One region of the Kitasatospora sp. NPDC056273 genome, then DNA from elsewhere that is predicted to be linked to it. Evidence: riboswitches for the same ligand, from Rfam matches in the RefSeq annotation. Region 1 holds a riboswitch; each other region holds the start of a gene.
The links. Region 1 has a riboswitch for cyclic di-AMP ahead of ACFCY1_RS19630 (peptidoglycan DD-metalloendopeptidase family protein). Riboswitches for the same ligand answer to the same signal wherever they lie in the genome.
Positions count from the first base shown of each region.

Region 2: it holds a riboswitch for cyclic di-AMP, as region 1 does, so the genes downstream of both, ACFCY1_RS26535 (transglycosylase family protein) here and ACFCY1_RS19630 (peptidoglycan DD-metalloendopeptidase family protein) in region 1, are expected to answer to the same signal.
Region 3: it holds a riboswitch for cyclic di-AMP, as region 1 does, so the genes downstream of both, ACFCY1_RS08660 (NlpC/P60 family protein) here and ACFCY1_RS19630 (peptidoglycan DD-metalloendopeptidase family protein) in region 1, are expected to answer to the same signal.

Region 1 covers NZ_JBHJSJ010000020.1:38,882-43,692, reverse strand. The annotation lists gene ACFCY1_RS19640 (DUF2470 domain-containing protein) at 1-478, shown strand, start outside; gene ACFCY1_RS19635 (APC family permease) at 560-2,110, opposite strand; gene ACFCY1_RS19630 (peptidoglycan DD-metalloendopeptidase family protein) at 2,457-3,437, opposite strand; cyclic di-AMP (ydaO/yuaA leader) riboswitch at 3,440-3,640, opposite strand; gene ACFCY1_RS19625 (MFS transporter) at 3,992-4,811, shown strand, end outside.
Region 2 covers NZ_JBHJSJ010000034.1:13,607-18,417, forward strand. The annotation lists gene ACFCY1_RS26525 (DUF397 domain-containing protein) at 265-528, opposite strand; gene ACFCY1_RS26530 (hypothetical protein) at 1,087-2,046, shown strand; cyclic di-AMP (ydaO/yuaA leader) riboswitch at 2,497-2,667, shown strand; gene ACFCY1_RS26535 (transglycosylase family protein) at 2,654-4,060, shown strand; gene ACFCY1_RS26540 (hypothetical protein) at 4,357-4,557, shown strand; gene ACFCY1_RS26545 (LacI family DNA-binding transcriptional regulator) at 4,677-4,811, opposite strand, start outside.
Region 3 covers NZ_JBHJSJ010000007.1:40-4,850, reverse strand. The annotation lists gene ACFCY1_RS08670 (NYN domain-containing protein) at 1-553, shown strand, start outside; gene ACFCY1_RS08665 (C40 family peptidase) at 754-1,791, shown strand; cyclic di-AMP (ydaO/yuaA leader) riboswitch at 2,130-2,283, shown strand; gene ACFCY1_RS08660 (NlpC/P60 family protein) at 2,294-3,409, shown strand; gene ACFCY1_RS08655 (C40 family peptidase) at 3,637-4,683, shown strand.

The DNA.
Region 1 (4,811 bases):
CGCCCCCGTCGCCGTCCGCGACCGCGTCCGCGCCCGCCTCACCCTGGCCGGCCGACTGCGACCGGCCCACCTCACCGACGACGGCCTCGGCGTGCACCTGCGGGTGGACGTCGCCCACGCCGTCCTCGCCACCCCGTACGCCACCGGCGCGATCACCGCCGCCGACCTCGCCCTGGCCACCCCCGACCCGCTGGCCCGGTACGAGGCCATGCTGCTCACCCACCTCGCCGACGACCACGCCGAGGCGCTCGACGTCCTCACCCGGCTGCTCGACCCGGCCGTGCTCGCCCACGCCCCGGAGGTCCGCCCGCTCGCCCTGGACCGCCACGGCCTGGTGCTGCGCCTGGACCACTCGCACGGCCACCGCGACGTCCGCCTGGTCTTCCCCGAACCCGCCCGGGACACCGACGACTTCGGCCATCGGATGCACGAGCTGCTGGCCGCCGCCCAGTACGGCCTGCCGGTCCACCGGCGCTGAACCCGGGCCCGCCCGGCACAAACGCCCGGGCCCGCCCGGCGCGAACGCCCGGGCCCGCCGGCCACCGCGGCCCCGGCCCGGTCACCGCTCGACCGCGTCCTCCAGCACCACCCGCCCGATCCGCGCGTACAGCCCGGGCCGCCACCGGCGCACCGCGAGCGCCAGCCCGATCCCGCCCGCGAACACCCCGATCACCAGGTACGGGATCAGCCGGAACAGCAGCGTGTGCGCCGCCTCCCCCGCCGCGGCGTCCCGGTTGAGCACCAGCAGCACCACCACCCCGGCCATCGCCACCCCGCCCGCCAGCGGCGCGGCCAGCGTCCGGAACCAGTGCGCCGTCTCCGGGTGCCGTCCGCGCACGTGGAAGTACCCGACCACGGCGAAGGAGCAGAGCGTCTGCACGACCAGGATCGCCATCGTCCCGAGCAGCGCCAGCAGCGTGTACAGGTGCGCGTACGGGTCCATGCCGGCCGCCAGGAACCCCGCCACCAGCCCCACCGCGATGACCGACTGTGTGACCGAGGCGACGTGCGGCGAGCCGTGCCGCGGATGGGTGCGGCCGAGCGCCGGGTGCAGCAGCCCCTCCCGCCCGATCGCGTACAGGTACCGGGCCGCGCACTGGTGGAAGGCCATCGCGCAGGCGAACGAGCCGGTGACGACCAGCCATTGGAAGACCTTCACCGCCCAGGCCCCCAGGTGCGCGGCGAGCTGGTCGAAGAACAGGCTGTTGCCGTCCTTGCCCGGCACCGCGCCGCCCGCCACCGCGACCGCCCGCTCGACCCCGTTGCCGGACACGATCATCCAGGACACGAAGACGTAGAGCAGCCCGACCCCGATCACGGAGATCAGCGTGGCCCGCGGCACCACCCGCTTCGGGTCGCGGGACTCCTCGCCGTACATCGCGGTGGACTCGAAGCCCACCCAGGACCAGAACGCGAAGAACAGTCCGAGCCCGGCCGCCGAGGTGCCCGAACTCCCCACCCCCTTCAGCGCGTTCAGCGGGTTCAGGGTCCCGGCCGCGAGCCCGTCCGGCCCGCCGCCGGAGAGCAGCACCGCCAGTGAGACCGCCGACAGGACGCCGATCTCCAGCACCAGCGCGACCCCGAGCACCCTGGCCGTCAGATGCAGGTCGAACCAGCCCATCACCCCGATCACCGCCGCCCCGAACAACGCGTACCAGCCCCAGCCGACGTCCACCCCCAGCTGCGAACGGACCAGCCCGCGCAGCGAGTACGCGAAGAAGCCGAGGGCCGCGGCCTCGGTGACGACGTACGCGAGCACCGCGAGCAGCCCCGAGGCCATCCCCGCCACCCGCCCCAGCCCGTGCGAGACGTAGCCGTAGAACGCGCCGGCCGCGGTGATGTGCCGGGCCATCGCCACGTAGCCGACCGAGAACACCGTCAGCACCACGGTCGCCACGATGTACGCCGCGGGCGCGCCCGCGCCGTTGCCCTGACCGACGATGATCGGCAGGTTGCCGGTCATCGCGGTGATCGGGGCGGCGGTGGCGAGCGCCATGAACACCACGCCGACCAGGCCGACCGAGTCCGCCTTCAGCCGGTCGACCCCGCTCGCCCCGGGCCGCTCCCGCCCGGCCGTCTCCCCCGCCACGCCCCCGCTGCGGACCGCCATCCGGCCTCCTCGCCTCCCGGCCCGCCCGACCGCCGGACCGGCCGGGCGCTGACCGTCCGCCAGCATGGCGCCCCGGAGGCACCCGGAGATCCCGGCGACCACCCTGCGGGACACCGGAGTTGACGCTTCGTTCGATCGCTCGAACACCCCGGGCGGGCCCGGGAACGAAAGCGGCCGGCCCGGCCGCACGAGGAGGTCCTCATGCGGCCGGGCCGGCCTGGGCGTGTCCCGCGCCCATGTCCGCCGTGCGGCGATCACCCGGTCGAGCGGTCACCCGACATGACCATCCCGGGCGATCGGTTCGCCCGCAGCGGCGGTGGTTCCTGGTACCCCGGAGCTCTCGGGGTCAGAGCGCGACGCCGTGCGCGCGCAGGTAGGCGACCGGGTTGATGTCCGAGCCGTACTCCGAGCCGTTGCGGATCTCGAAGTGCAGGTGCGGGCCGGTCACGTTGCCGGTGGCGCCGGAGAGGCCGATCTGCTGGCCGGCGGTGACGGTCTGACCGATCCTCACGCCGATCGAGGAGAGGTGCGCGTACTCGGCGTAGTGGCCGTCGGCGAGCCTGATCTCGACCTCGTTGCCGTAGGCGCCGCCGTTGCCGGCCTTGACCACGACACCGTTGGCGACGGCGCGCAGCGGGGTGCCGGTGGAGGCGACGAAGTCCTGGCCGGTGTGGTGGCCGGAAGCCCACATCGAGCCGGCCACGCCGTAGGCGGTGCCGAGCCGCGGGCCGGCCAGCGGGGCGACGAAGCCGGAGGTGGCGGCGGCGACCGGAGTGGCGGTCACGGCCTGGGCCGGAACGGCGACCTGGAGCTGGGTCTCGAGCTGCGCGGAGGGCTTGGCGGCCTCGGTCTGCACCTGGACCTGGGCCTGCGGCTTGGCGGCCTGGGTCGCCGGAGCGGACGGCTTGGCGGGCTTGGCCGGAGCGGCGGGCTTCGCCGGGGCGGCGTCGGCGGCCGGCGCGGCGGCGTGGCCGGACAGCGCGAGCTGCTGGCCCGGGAAGATCAGGTTCGGGTCGGCGCCGACGACCGAGCGGTTCTGCTCGTACAGCGCGTGCCAGCCGCCCTCGACGTTCTTGGCGTCGGCGATCTTGGACAGGGTGTCACCGCTGACGACGCGGTAGCTCTCCTGCGCGGCCTGGGCGGCCGGAGCGGCGGCCTTCGCGGCCTGCTTGGCCTCGGTGGAGGCGGCGGCCGGAGCGGCCGGGGTGTGGGCCTGGGCGCTCATCGCGGTGACGAGCGGGAGGGCGAAGGACACACCGGTGACGGCGGTGGCGATGCCGATGCGGGCGGCGCGGGGCAGGGCGATACGACGAGCCTGTGCAGGCATGGAATTTTCCTCTCCGACGCCTGCGAGGTGAGCTGTCGGGTTCGGGCTGGAGTTGCCCGGCCGCTTGCGCGGCTTCACCCCAAGCCGGTCCTGGACGCCCGCGCCCTGAGGCGCGAACTCCGGTCCGGCGACTTACCTGTGGGTCCCCCGCTCCTGCCGTACAGAGTTCGTTTCGAACCACCGGGCAGCGGCAGGACTCGGCGTTCCACCCGGCGGATCCGTCCGGACTGGCCGGGCGGTCGCTGAACTAAAACCCATCCGTTCGGGTGAAGCAATGTCGATCTCTTGAAACGGCAACGATCCCCCCTCCCACAGTGACCCTCCGCAGGCCCGAGCCCACGGTGCGTACACAACCCATTCACCCCCCGCCACTGATCCACGACCCTGCGCCGAGATCGGCCACGCCGCGCACCCGTCCGCTCACGCACCGCCAGCCGCCAACACACCCACCGGTGACCCTTGTCACGTGCGCCTCGGCAGCGCAGGATTCGCCCGTGGCCACCTCCAAGGCCGGCACCCTGCGCCTGGGCACCGCGCAGGGTCGCTGGGTACTAATGGCGACGGTGCTCGGCTCCAGCATGGCGATGCTGGACGGCACCGTGGTGAACGTCGCGCTGCCCCGGATCGGCGCCGACCTCGGCGCCTCCCTCGCGTCCCTGCAATGGACCCTGAACGCCTATCTGCTCACCCTGGCGGGCCTGATCCTGCTCGGCGGCGCGCTCGGCGACCGCTACGGGCGGCGCAAGGTCTTCCTGATCGGCGTGGTCTGGTTCGCCGTCGCCTCCGCGGCCTGCGCCGCCGCACCGAACATCCACGTGCTGATCGCCGCCCGCGCCGTCCAGGGCATCGGCGGGGCGCTGCTCACCCCCGGCTCGCTCGCCATGCTCCAGGCCGTCTTCCACCCTGACGACCGCTCGGCGGCGGTCGGGCTCTGGTCCGGCCTCGGCGGGGTGTCGGCGGCGGTCGGCCCCTTCCTCGGCGGCTGGCTGGTGGACGGCCCCGGCTGGCGCTGGATCTTCCTGCTGAACCTGCCGCTCGCCGCCGCCGTGATCGCGGTCACCACCCGGTCGGTGCCGGAGAGCCGGGACGAGGGCGCCTCCGGCCGCTTCGACGTCCTCGGCGCCGTGCTCGCCGCCCTCGCCCTCGGCGCGATCACCTACGCGCTGACGGCGGCCGGCGAGGGCCTGTCCCCCGCCGTCTGGGTCAGCGGGGTGCTCGGAGTGGCGCTCGGCGTCGCCTTCGTGGCGGTCGAGCGCCGCGCGCCCGATCCGATGCTGCCGCTCGGACTGTTCTCCTCCCGGCTGTTCACCGCCGTGAACCTGGTCACCCTGTGCGTGTACGCGGCGTTCAGCGGCGTCTTCTTCCTGCTGGTGG
Region 2 (4,811 bases), on a different contig from region 1:
TTCGGGACGGACCCCGCGCCGGACGGCGCGCGGCCGGTCGACGGACACCCCGGGAGGACCGCACCCCGGGCGCTTCCAGCAGGCCCCGTCGAGAGCCTCCGGCACCACGGAACCGCGAGCGGCTCAGCGCGGCCGGGCGGGCCGGGCGGCCGGACGGATCCGGGAGAGGCCTCCGGAGCGAAGACATCCGGAGGAGACAAAGACAAAGGCCGTCGTGGTGTCGGCACCCACGACGGCCCCCCGATGATGGAGCACGGCGGCCGGTCAGACCGCCAGGTGGTCGAACTCCCCGTCCTTCGCCCCCAGCAGCAGGGCGGAGATCTCGGCCCGGGTGTAGATGAGGGCGGGGCCGTCCGGGAACCGCGAGTTGCGCATCGCCACATCGCCGCCCGGCAGGGCCGCGAACTCGACGCAGTTGCCCTGGGAGTTGCTGTGCCGGCTCTTCTGCCAGACCACCCCCTGGAGATCGGCGGCGGCCATCCCGTTGTAGGTGTCGTACGAGCCGTGCGTGTCCTGCGAGTCGTGCATAGAAATCTCCCGAAGAGCTCCGGAGTTGTCGTCCAGCGCGGCGCCCCCGGCACCGCCGAAACGAACGGACCGGCCCCGTACCGGTCCGGCACAACGCCTCACTTGACGTGATGATAGCCGCAGTGCACGTGCATCAGCACGGGACATTGCAGGTGCACGAGGCCTTTTACCCGCAGCCGCGAACTCTTCACGGGCCCTTCCCCTGACGGTACGTAAACGGACATAGCCGATGAATCGTCGAGCCCGCGATAACCGGCCGTGAGCACCTCCCCGCTGAATGTTGATCTTCGAATGCCGGGAGTCGCCCGCCCGTGACCCTCCGTCAAGCCGGGCTCATGCTGTGAGACATCTCACGCGCCCCGGGTGCAACGCCCGCCCCCTCGGATCGCGTCGGGACAAGCACCGGCCACCACGCGGGGGTTGGGCGAAGAATGTCCGGATTGTAGGCAAAGCGCCCGGACCGGCGCCGGAGACGCACCGGGTCCGTACCGCGAGCACGCGAAACCCGTACGGCAGCCGACTGCAAGCCGGACGGGCCGATGTCCTACGATCTCCGGCATGAGCACCGCAGCCATTCCGGGCGCGCCACTGCCCGTCCGTACTCCAGGCTCCCGTGCGCGGGGGCGCCACCGTCGTCCCGAGCGCCCCGAGATCCCGGCCGGCGCCCCGGCCCTGGTGCTCGCCGTGCCCGCGACCGCCGGGCCCGAGTCCCGCTCGGTCGTCGAGGAGCTGCTCTCGATCGTCCGCACCGAGCAGAACGGCGTCCAGACGGCCGTCGGCTACCTCCCCGGTGACGGTGCGGCGGGCGCGAGCGGCGAGGACCGCACCGTGGCCGAGCTGCTGGCCCTGGCCGCCGAGGCCGGGCGGCCGATGCCCGTCCTGGTGCCGCTGGTGCCCGGCCCGCACACCTTCCTGACCGGGCTTCACGCGCTCGCCGCCGAGTACGGCGCGCCCGTCACCGACCCGCTGGGCCCGCACCCGCTGCTGGCCGAGGCCGTGCACGTCCGGCTCTCCGAGGCCGGGCTGGCCCGGGCCGACCGCGCCCGACTGTTCGCCATCGCGACCGCCGCGGACGGCGTGGTGCTGACCACCGTCGGCGGCGAGGACGCGGCCGCCGCGGCCGGCATCACCGGCGTGCTGCTGGCCGCCCGGCTGGCCGTGCCGGTCGTCGCCGCCGCGCTCGACGTGCCCGGCTCGGTGGCCGCGGCCGTCAACCACCTCAAGGACACCGGCTCGCAGCGCCCGGCGCTGGCCCCGCTGGTGATCGGCCCGGAGGCGGACTCCGAGCTGCTCGCCACCGCCGCCGAGGAGACCGGCTGCCCGTCGGCCGCGCCGCTGGGCGCCTACCCGTCGGTCGGCCAGCTGATCGCCTCCACCTACCTGGCCGCGCTGCCCACGCCGTCCCCGGAGGACCTGGCACGGGCCGAGGCGGAGGCGGCGGCCGCCGCCGAGGCCGAGGGGGTCGTGGAGGGCTCCCGTGGCGCCCACGCGGCCGCCGAGGGGCCTGGCGGACGATAAGGACACCGCGCGCGGGTTCGCGCGCACCGAAGGGCCCGGAACGGATCGCGTTCCGGGCCCTTCCGTGTACTTCCCCCACCCCGTCCGTCCCGTACGGGAGTCACCCGGCAATGAAGGGGAATGTCCGTTCTGGCGCTATTTGAAAGGAAATAGGGAGCGTGGATTCACATGCTCCGATCGCGACCGCTCCCCCACCCGCCGGAGTGCGCCACTCCGCGATTCGACGCACCGTCACGCCACTCCTGAGGCGGAGCCAGTTGTCGGCTTCCACAACAGCATTGCCTGAAAACGATCATTTACGATCATGGTGAGTGGCAATTTTGGCAGTTTCCACTAAACCGTGATGCACATCACAGTGGTTTGCAGTTTGAACTTAAGTCTGATTAACGTGCTCCCCGTTCGTGACCACACGAACCCGGTCATCCGCAACGCCGAGTCCTGCCGTCGGATGTCCTGGAAGCGCGAAAACGCACCACGGCAGGAGCGGGGGACCCACAGGTAAGTCGCCCCGGACCGCTCTCCGGAACGGTCCAGGGCTAGGGGTGAAGCCGTGCTCACCGCACGGCCGGGCAACTCCAGCCCGAATCCGACAGCTCACCTCGCAGGCGTGGGAGAGGACCACGTCTTCATGCTGCCCACCAACGGCACCCGTCTGTCCGGCCGTACCCGTCGCGTGATCGCCGCCCTCGGCGTCGCGGGCGTCGGCCTCACCGTCCCCTGCCTCACCACCGGCACCGCCTCGGCCGCCTCCGTCGCCACCTGGGACAAGGTCGCCCAGTGCGAGAGCGGCGGCAACTGGAGCATCAACACCGGCAACGGCTTCTACGGCGGCCTCCAGTTCACCTCCAGCACCTGGTCCGCCTTCGGCGGCACGGCCTACGCGGCCCGCGCCGACCTGGCCACCAAGGACCAGCAGATCGCCGTCGCCGAGAAGGTCCTCGCCTCGCAGGGCCCCGGCGCCTGGCCGGTCTGCTCCGTCCAGGCCGGGCTCACCAAGGGCGGCGCCGCGGCCGCCGTTGACACCTCGGCGGGTTCGACCGCCGCCAAGCCCGCCGCGCCCGCCCAGAGCGCCAAGCCGGCCGCTCCGGCCGCTCCGGCCGCGAAGCCCAGCGCCAAGCCCGCGCAGCCGCAGACCCCCGCCGCGAAGCCCGCCGCGCCCGCCCAGGGCGACGCGCAGGCCTCCACCGACTCCGCCGCCTCCGGCAACCGGAGCGACTGGGTGCAGAAGCGCCAGCAGCAGGCCCAGGGCGGCGACTACACCGTCGTCGAGGGCGACTGGCTGTCCGCGATCGCCGACCAGCACAAGGTGCAGGGCGGCTGGCAGCGGCTGTACGACCTCAACCGCGGCACCCTGACCGAGGGTCCGGACACCATCTACCCGGGCCAGCAGCTGTCCTTCGGCGGCAACGGCCAGGCCCGGGCCGGCCAGTCCTCCGCCGGCACGTCCGGCTCGGACTTCACCTGGTTCGACCGCTCGCAGAAGTCCGGCCAGTCCGCGAACGGCGGTGCCGTGAACGCCCAGCCGACCGCGCAGCCCGAGGCCCCGGCCGCCAAGCCGTCCACCAAGCCGGCCGCGAAGCCCGCCACCAAGCCCGCTCCGCAGCCCCAGGCCCAGACGCAGACCCAGACCCAGACCCAGGCGCCGGCCGTGACCGGCAGCATGGCCGCGGCGGTCTCCTTCGCCGAGTCGAAGGTCGGTCAGGCGTACGTCTACGGCGGCACCGGCAACGGCGGCTGGGACTGCTCCGGCCTGACCCAGGCCGCGCTGCGCGCCGCGGGCGTCTCCGTCCCGCGCGTCGCCGCCGACCAGGCCGCCGCCAGCACCCACGTCTCGCTGGACAGCCTCCAGGCGGGCGACCTGCTGTTCTGGTCCAACAACGGCAAGGACTCCGGCGTCTACCACGTCGCGATCTACATCGGCAACGGCAAGTACGTCGAGGCCGCCAACCCGAGCTCGGGCGTCCGCGAGCAGAGCATCGCCAACTGGGCCCCGGACTTCGCCGGCCGGGTCTGAGGACGGCGCGCGGTCCACGGTCCACGGCTGACGGACCTCCGGTAACAGCTGACGGGTAACAGATAACAGCTGACAGATTTCAACATCTGTCAGCTGTTATCCGTCAGCTGTCGGCCGTCGTCCGAACGCTGACCGCCCACCACCCCCGGGGAGAGTCTGGTCGCTCCTCCCCGGGGGTTCCGGCGTTCCCGGGGCCACGGCGTGCCCGACCGTTCCCGACCGCGGTTCCGCCCCGTTCCGTGGTGGATCGCCGCCCCAGCGGGCATGCTGCTGCTCTGCACCCGAGGAGGAGTCACATGGCCCAGGTCACCGTCACCCTCGACGCGAACCTCGCGATCGACGCGATGATGCTTTCCGGCACCAAGAGCCCCCAGGACGCCGTCGAACTGGTCCTGCGCGACTACCTGGCCCGCGGCCGCCGCACCGAGACCCGTACCGGCGAGGCCGCCGACGGGCACCGCCTGACCGCCGACCGCCCGACCGCCCAGGAGGGCTGACCCACCCCACGGCCCGCCACGGTCCGGCACGGCCCGCGACGGCCGACCGCGCGCACGCCGACGGGCCCCGGAGAGCGATCGCCCTCCGGGGCCCGTCCGACGGCCGTGGCGGCCGGGGTTCAGCGCGCGCAGGCCCCGGTGGACCCGCGCATCACCAGCTCCGGCTGGAACATGAACTCGCCGCGCTGGGCGGCGTTCCCGCCGACCTCCTCCAGCAGCGCGTCCACCGCCGCCGTGGCCATCGCCTCGACCGG
Region 3 (4,811 bases), on a different contig from region 1:
CGTGCTGCAGTCGGCCCAGGGGCTCCAGCGGGAGCTGGCGCTGCCGGTCGCCCAGATCCGCCCGGCGGACCTGGTGGAGGCGGTGGTGCCGGGGGCGGCCTCGCCGCACGACGTGGCCCGGCGCGGGCTGGCCGAGGACGATCCGGCGCTGCTGGACCAGCTGCTGGCGATCCCCCAGGTGCACCTGGTGGTGGACGGCTACAACGTGACCAAGACCGGTTATCCGACGCTGCCGCTGGAGCAGCAGCGGATCCGGCTGCTGGGCGGGCTGGCGATGCTGGCCCAGCGGACCCAGGCGGAGGTCACCTGCGTGTTCGACGGGCAGGACCTGGACGTCCCGGTGATCATGGCGCCACCGCGCGGGGTCCGGGTGCGGTTCAGCCGGACCGGGGAGACGGCCGACGAGCTGATCCGCCGTCTGGTGCGGGCCGAGCCGCAGGGCCGTCCGGTGGTGGTGGTGTCCACCGACCGGGAGGTCGCGGAGGGCGTGCGGAAGGCGGGCGCGCGCCCCGTGGCGTCGGTGCTGCTGCTGAACCGGCTGGCCCGGCCCTGAACCCGGGGAGGTTCGCATGATGCCTGGTCAGGGCCTGTTTCGGAGCATTGTGCGAGTCCGGTGAAGTCAGTGTGGGGACCGGAGTTCACGCCTTCGGGGGAGTGGCAAAACGGATAGATCTTCACTAGGGTCTGGCGTCAAACCTATTTTCCGGAATCTCATCCCATCAGGTGAGCCCGTTGGAAGAAGGAGCCGGTCCCTTGGCCTCCCACCGCCGTCCCAAGCAGCCGAGCCGCGCACGGATCTCCGTGCTCACCGCGGCCGCTGCGACCGCGGTCGCCCTCTCCGCCCAGGTGGCCGCGCACGCCGCGCCGCAGCCGAACAAGACGGACGTCAAGGCGCAGATCGACCAGCTCCAGGAGGAGCAGGAGCAGGCGGCCGAGAAGTACAACGGCGCCAAGGAGCGGGCCGACCAGCTGCGCAAGCAGGCCGACCAGCTGCAGGACCAGGTGGCCCGCGGCCAGGAGCAGATGACCCAGCTCCAGGGCGGCCTCGCCGAGGTGGCGGGCGAGCAGTACCGCAGCGGCGGCATCGACCCGTCCGTCCAGCTGATGCTCTCCTCGGACCCGTCCGGCTACCTGGACAAGGCCTCCACCGTCCAGCAGGCCAGCACCAGTCAGGCCGAGGCGCTCAAGGGGCTGCTGGACCAGCAGCGCCGGCTGGACCAGGAGAAGACCGAGGCGGCCGCCGTCCTCGCCTCGCTGGACACCACCACCAAGGACCTGAACCAGGCCAAGTCGGACGTCAACACCAAGCTGAAGGCCGCCCAGGACCTGCTGAACTCGCTGAGCTCCGCCGACCGCGCCGCGCTGCGGGCCCAGCAGGCGCAGGACGACCGCGCCTCGCGCGGCAGCGACCGGGTCGACCTCGGCAGCCTGCCGCCGGCCAGCGGCTACGCGGCCACGGCGCTGGCCAAGGCGATGAGCAAGCAGGGCTCGCCGTACGTGTGGGGCGCCACCGGGTCGACCACCTTCGACTGCTCGGGCCTGATGGTCTGGGCGTACGGGCAGGCGGGCGTCTCGCTGCCGCGCACCTCGCAGGAGCAGGGCCACTACGGCACCCGGATCCCCTCGCTGGACCAGGCCCAGCCGGGCGACCTGGTGATCTACGGCCCCGACATGCACCACGTCGGGATGTACATCGGCAACGGCATGGTGGTCCACGCGCCGCACACCGGTGACGTGGTGAAGGTGATGAAGGCCGACGCGATGTCGATCAACACCATCCGCCGGGTCTGACGGCCCGACACGCCCGAGGGGCTTCCGCGGGGGCCTGTGAAAAGCGCCACCCCCGTCCGGGGTGGCGTTTCGGGTTTCCGGCCCTTCGACGACCACATGGTGAGAACCGATCAGCCTTGTGTGCGTCAATGGTCACCATCGGTCATTTTCACAAAGGAACTTGGGTAATCTTCTGTCTTTTTTCTGACAAGGATTTGAACCGATCACGGTTCAGTTACTAGGGTCATGCTCCGAACCACCGCACTGTCGATCGCCCAGCCAGGGTGGCGGCGGTGGTTACCGTCGAGTTCGCAAGGCAGCGGGACAGGTCGAAGCGACTGTCCGACAGGGGAGCCCAGTGGTAGGGGGCGCTGCGGAGCGGAGCCGGGGAACCACGTTCCTCCGGGGTGAATCGGCGCCAGGTCGGCCGGTGGAACGGCCGTGAGGCGTCGTAGGGCATGCTTCCGGCCCGAACCCGTCAGCTCACCCGGTAGGCGGCCGTAGGAAGAAGGAGTCCGCCTTCGTGGCGTCCCATCGTCGTCCCAAGCCCGCCGGCCGCGCCCGGGTCTCGATCCTGACCGGCGTCGCCGCCGCAGCCGTCGTCCTCTCCGCGCAGGGTGCCCACGCGGACCCGCAGCCGACCAAGGAACAGGTCAAGGGGCAGGTCGACCAGCTCAACGAGCAGGCCGAGGTCGCGACCGAGAACTACAACGCCGCCCAGGCCAAGCAGCAGGACCTGGAGAAGCAGGTCTCCGGCCTGCAGGACCAGGTGGCCCGTCAGCAGGCCCAGGTCACCGAGCTCCAGGGCGGCCTCGCCGAGATCGCCGGCGAGCAGTACCGCAACGGGGGGATATCCCCCACCGTCCAGCTGATGTTCTCCTCCAGCCCGGACAGCTTCCTCAGCCAGGCCGACGCGCTGAACCAGGCCGGCAGCACCCAGAAGGGTCAGCTGAAGGAGCTCCAGGAGCAGCAGCGCAAGCTCGACCAGGACCGCAACGAGGCCCAGGGCAAGCTCGCCGAGCTGGAGTCGACCACCCAGCAGCTGAAGGCCTCCAAGGACGAGGTCCAGGGCAAGCTGAAGGCGGCCCAGGACCTGCTCAACACGCTGACCGAGCAGGACCGCCAGGCGCTGCGCCAGGCCGAGGAGAAGGCCGCCGCCGAGGCGAAGGCCAAGGCCGACGCCGCCCAGGCCCAGCAGCAGCAGGCCGACCGCGCCTCCCGCGACAACAGCCGCGGCAGCCTCTCGGCCCCCACGACCACCGCTCCGGTGAACGTGGCCCCCGGCAGCTCGCGCGGTGCCGCCGCGCTGTCCGCCGCCGCCTCCAAGATCGGCAGCCCGTACGTCTGGGGCGCCACCGGCCCGGGCTCCTTCGACTGCTCCGGTCTGATGGTCTGGGCGTACAACCAGGCCGGCGTGTCGCTGCCGCGCACCTCGCAGGCGCAGGCCTCGGCCGGCACCCGGCTCGGGACGGACCTCTCCAAGGCCCAGCCCGGCGACCTGCTGATCTTCTACACCGACGCCCACCACGTCGGCATCTACGCCGGCAACGGCCAGGTGCTGCACGCGCCCAAGCCGGGCGCGTCGGTGCGCTACGAGGCGGTCACCAACATGCCGCTGACCGGCATCGTGCGGGTCTGATCCCCGCTCGGACGTCTCCAGGCCCGGTCTCCCCCAGGGGAGGCCGGGCCTGCGGCTTTTCCGGCGGCTCGATCTGATGTCCGATTGGGGAGTGAATATTCGGGTTGGGAGGGGTTTGGACTCGCTTGCCCGGACTCGCTAACGTCTGCCACCGGACTCCCGCTCGACGGCCGCCCGTCCCGGTGCGGCGGCGGGGGCCGCGCCGCAGGATTGGAGCCGCTGCCGCCATGCCCGTGCACCGCCGTTCCCAACTGCTCACCCGGGCGCTGGTGCTGACCGCGGCCGCCGCCACCGCGTTGGGCGCGGCCACCGGAGGCAGCGCCCAGGCGGCCCCCGCCAGCCCCGACCCGGGCGACCGTCAGGACGTCAAGACGCAGGTCGAGCAGCTGTACGACGAGGCCGAGCAGGCGTCCGAGAGGTTCAACGCCGCGCAGGAGGCCCAGCGGCGGCTCCAGGGCGAGACCACGATCCTCCAGGGCGAGATCGCCCTCGCCCAGGACCAGCTCAACGGGCTGCGCGGCGACCTGGCGATGGTGGCCGGGGCCGAGTACCGCGGCGGCGGGATGACCCAGACCGCCCAGCTCATCCTCTCGCCCGACCCGGAGGGCTACCTGGCCCGCGCCCGCACCCAGGGCCAGGCCGCCGTGCGCCAGCAGGAGACCCTGCACGAGCTGATCACCCGCCAGCGCCGGCTCGACCAGCGCCGCACCGAGGCGGCCGACAAGCTCGCCGAGCTGGACCGGACCCGGCGTTCGCTCGCCGACAGCAAGCAGCAGGTCCAGCAGCGGCTGGCCGGGGCGCAGAAGCTGCTGAACGGCCTGGGCGCCGTCGAGCGGGCCCGGCTGGCGGTCCAGGACGCCCGGGACGCCGAGCAGCGCGCCACCCGGGGCACCGACCGGCTGGACCTCGGCACCGCCCCGCCCGCCTCCGAGCGCGGGGCGGCCGCGCTGGCCGCCGCGGTGCGGATGATCGGCTCCCCGTACGTCTACGGGGCCACCGGCCCGCACGCGTTCGACTGCTCCGGTCTGATGTACTACAGCTGGCGGCAGGCCGGAGTGACCCTGCCGCGCACCTCGCAGGCCCAGGCGTACGCCGGGCAGCGGATCAGCCTGTCCGAAGCGCGACCGGGAGACCTGGTGATCTTCTACCGGGACATGCACCACGTCGGCATGTACGCCGGCGGCGGCGTGATCGTGCACGCCCCCCGCCCGGGCGCCAGGGTCCGCTACGAGAGCGTCACCGCCATGCCGGTCTCCGGGGTGGTCCGGCTCTGAGCGCCCCGTCGTCCGGCCCCGCCGGACCCGCCGCCATACGTCGCCCCCGCCGCGTGCTGTCCCGGCGGGGCGCGCTGCTGCTCGCGGCCGGCGGGCTGGCCCAGCTGGCGCGGCCGCGGGCCGCCCCG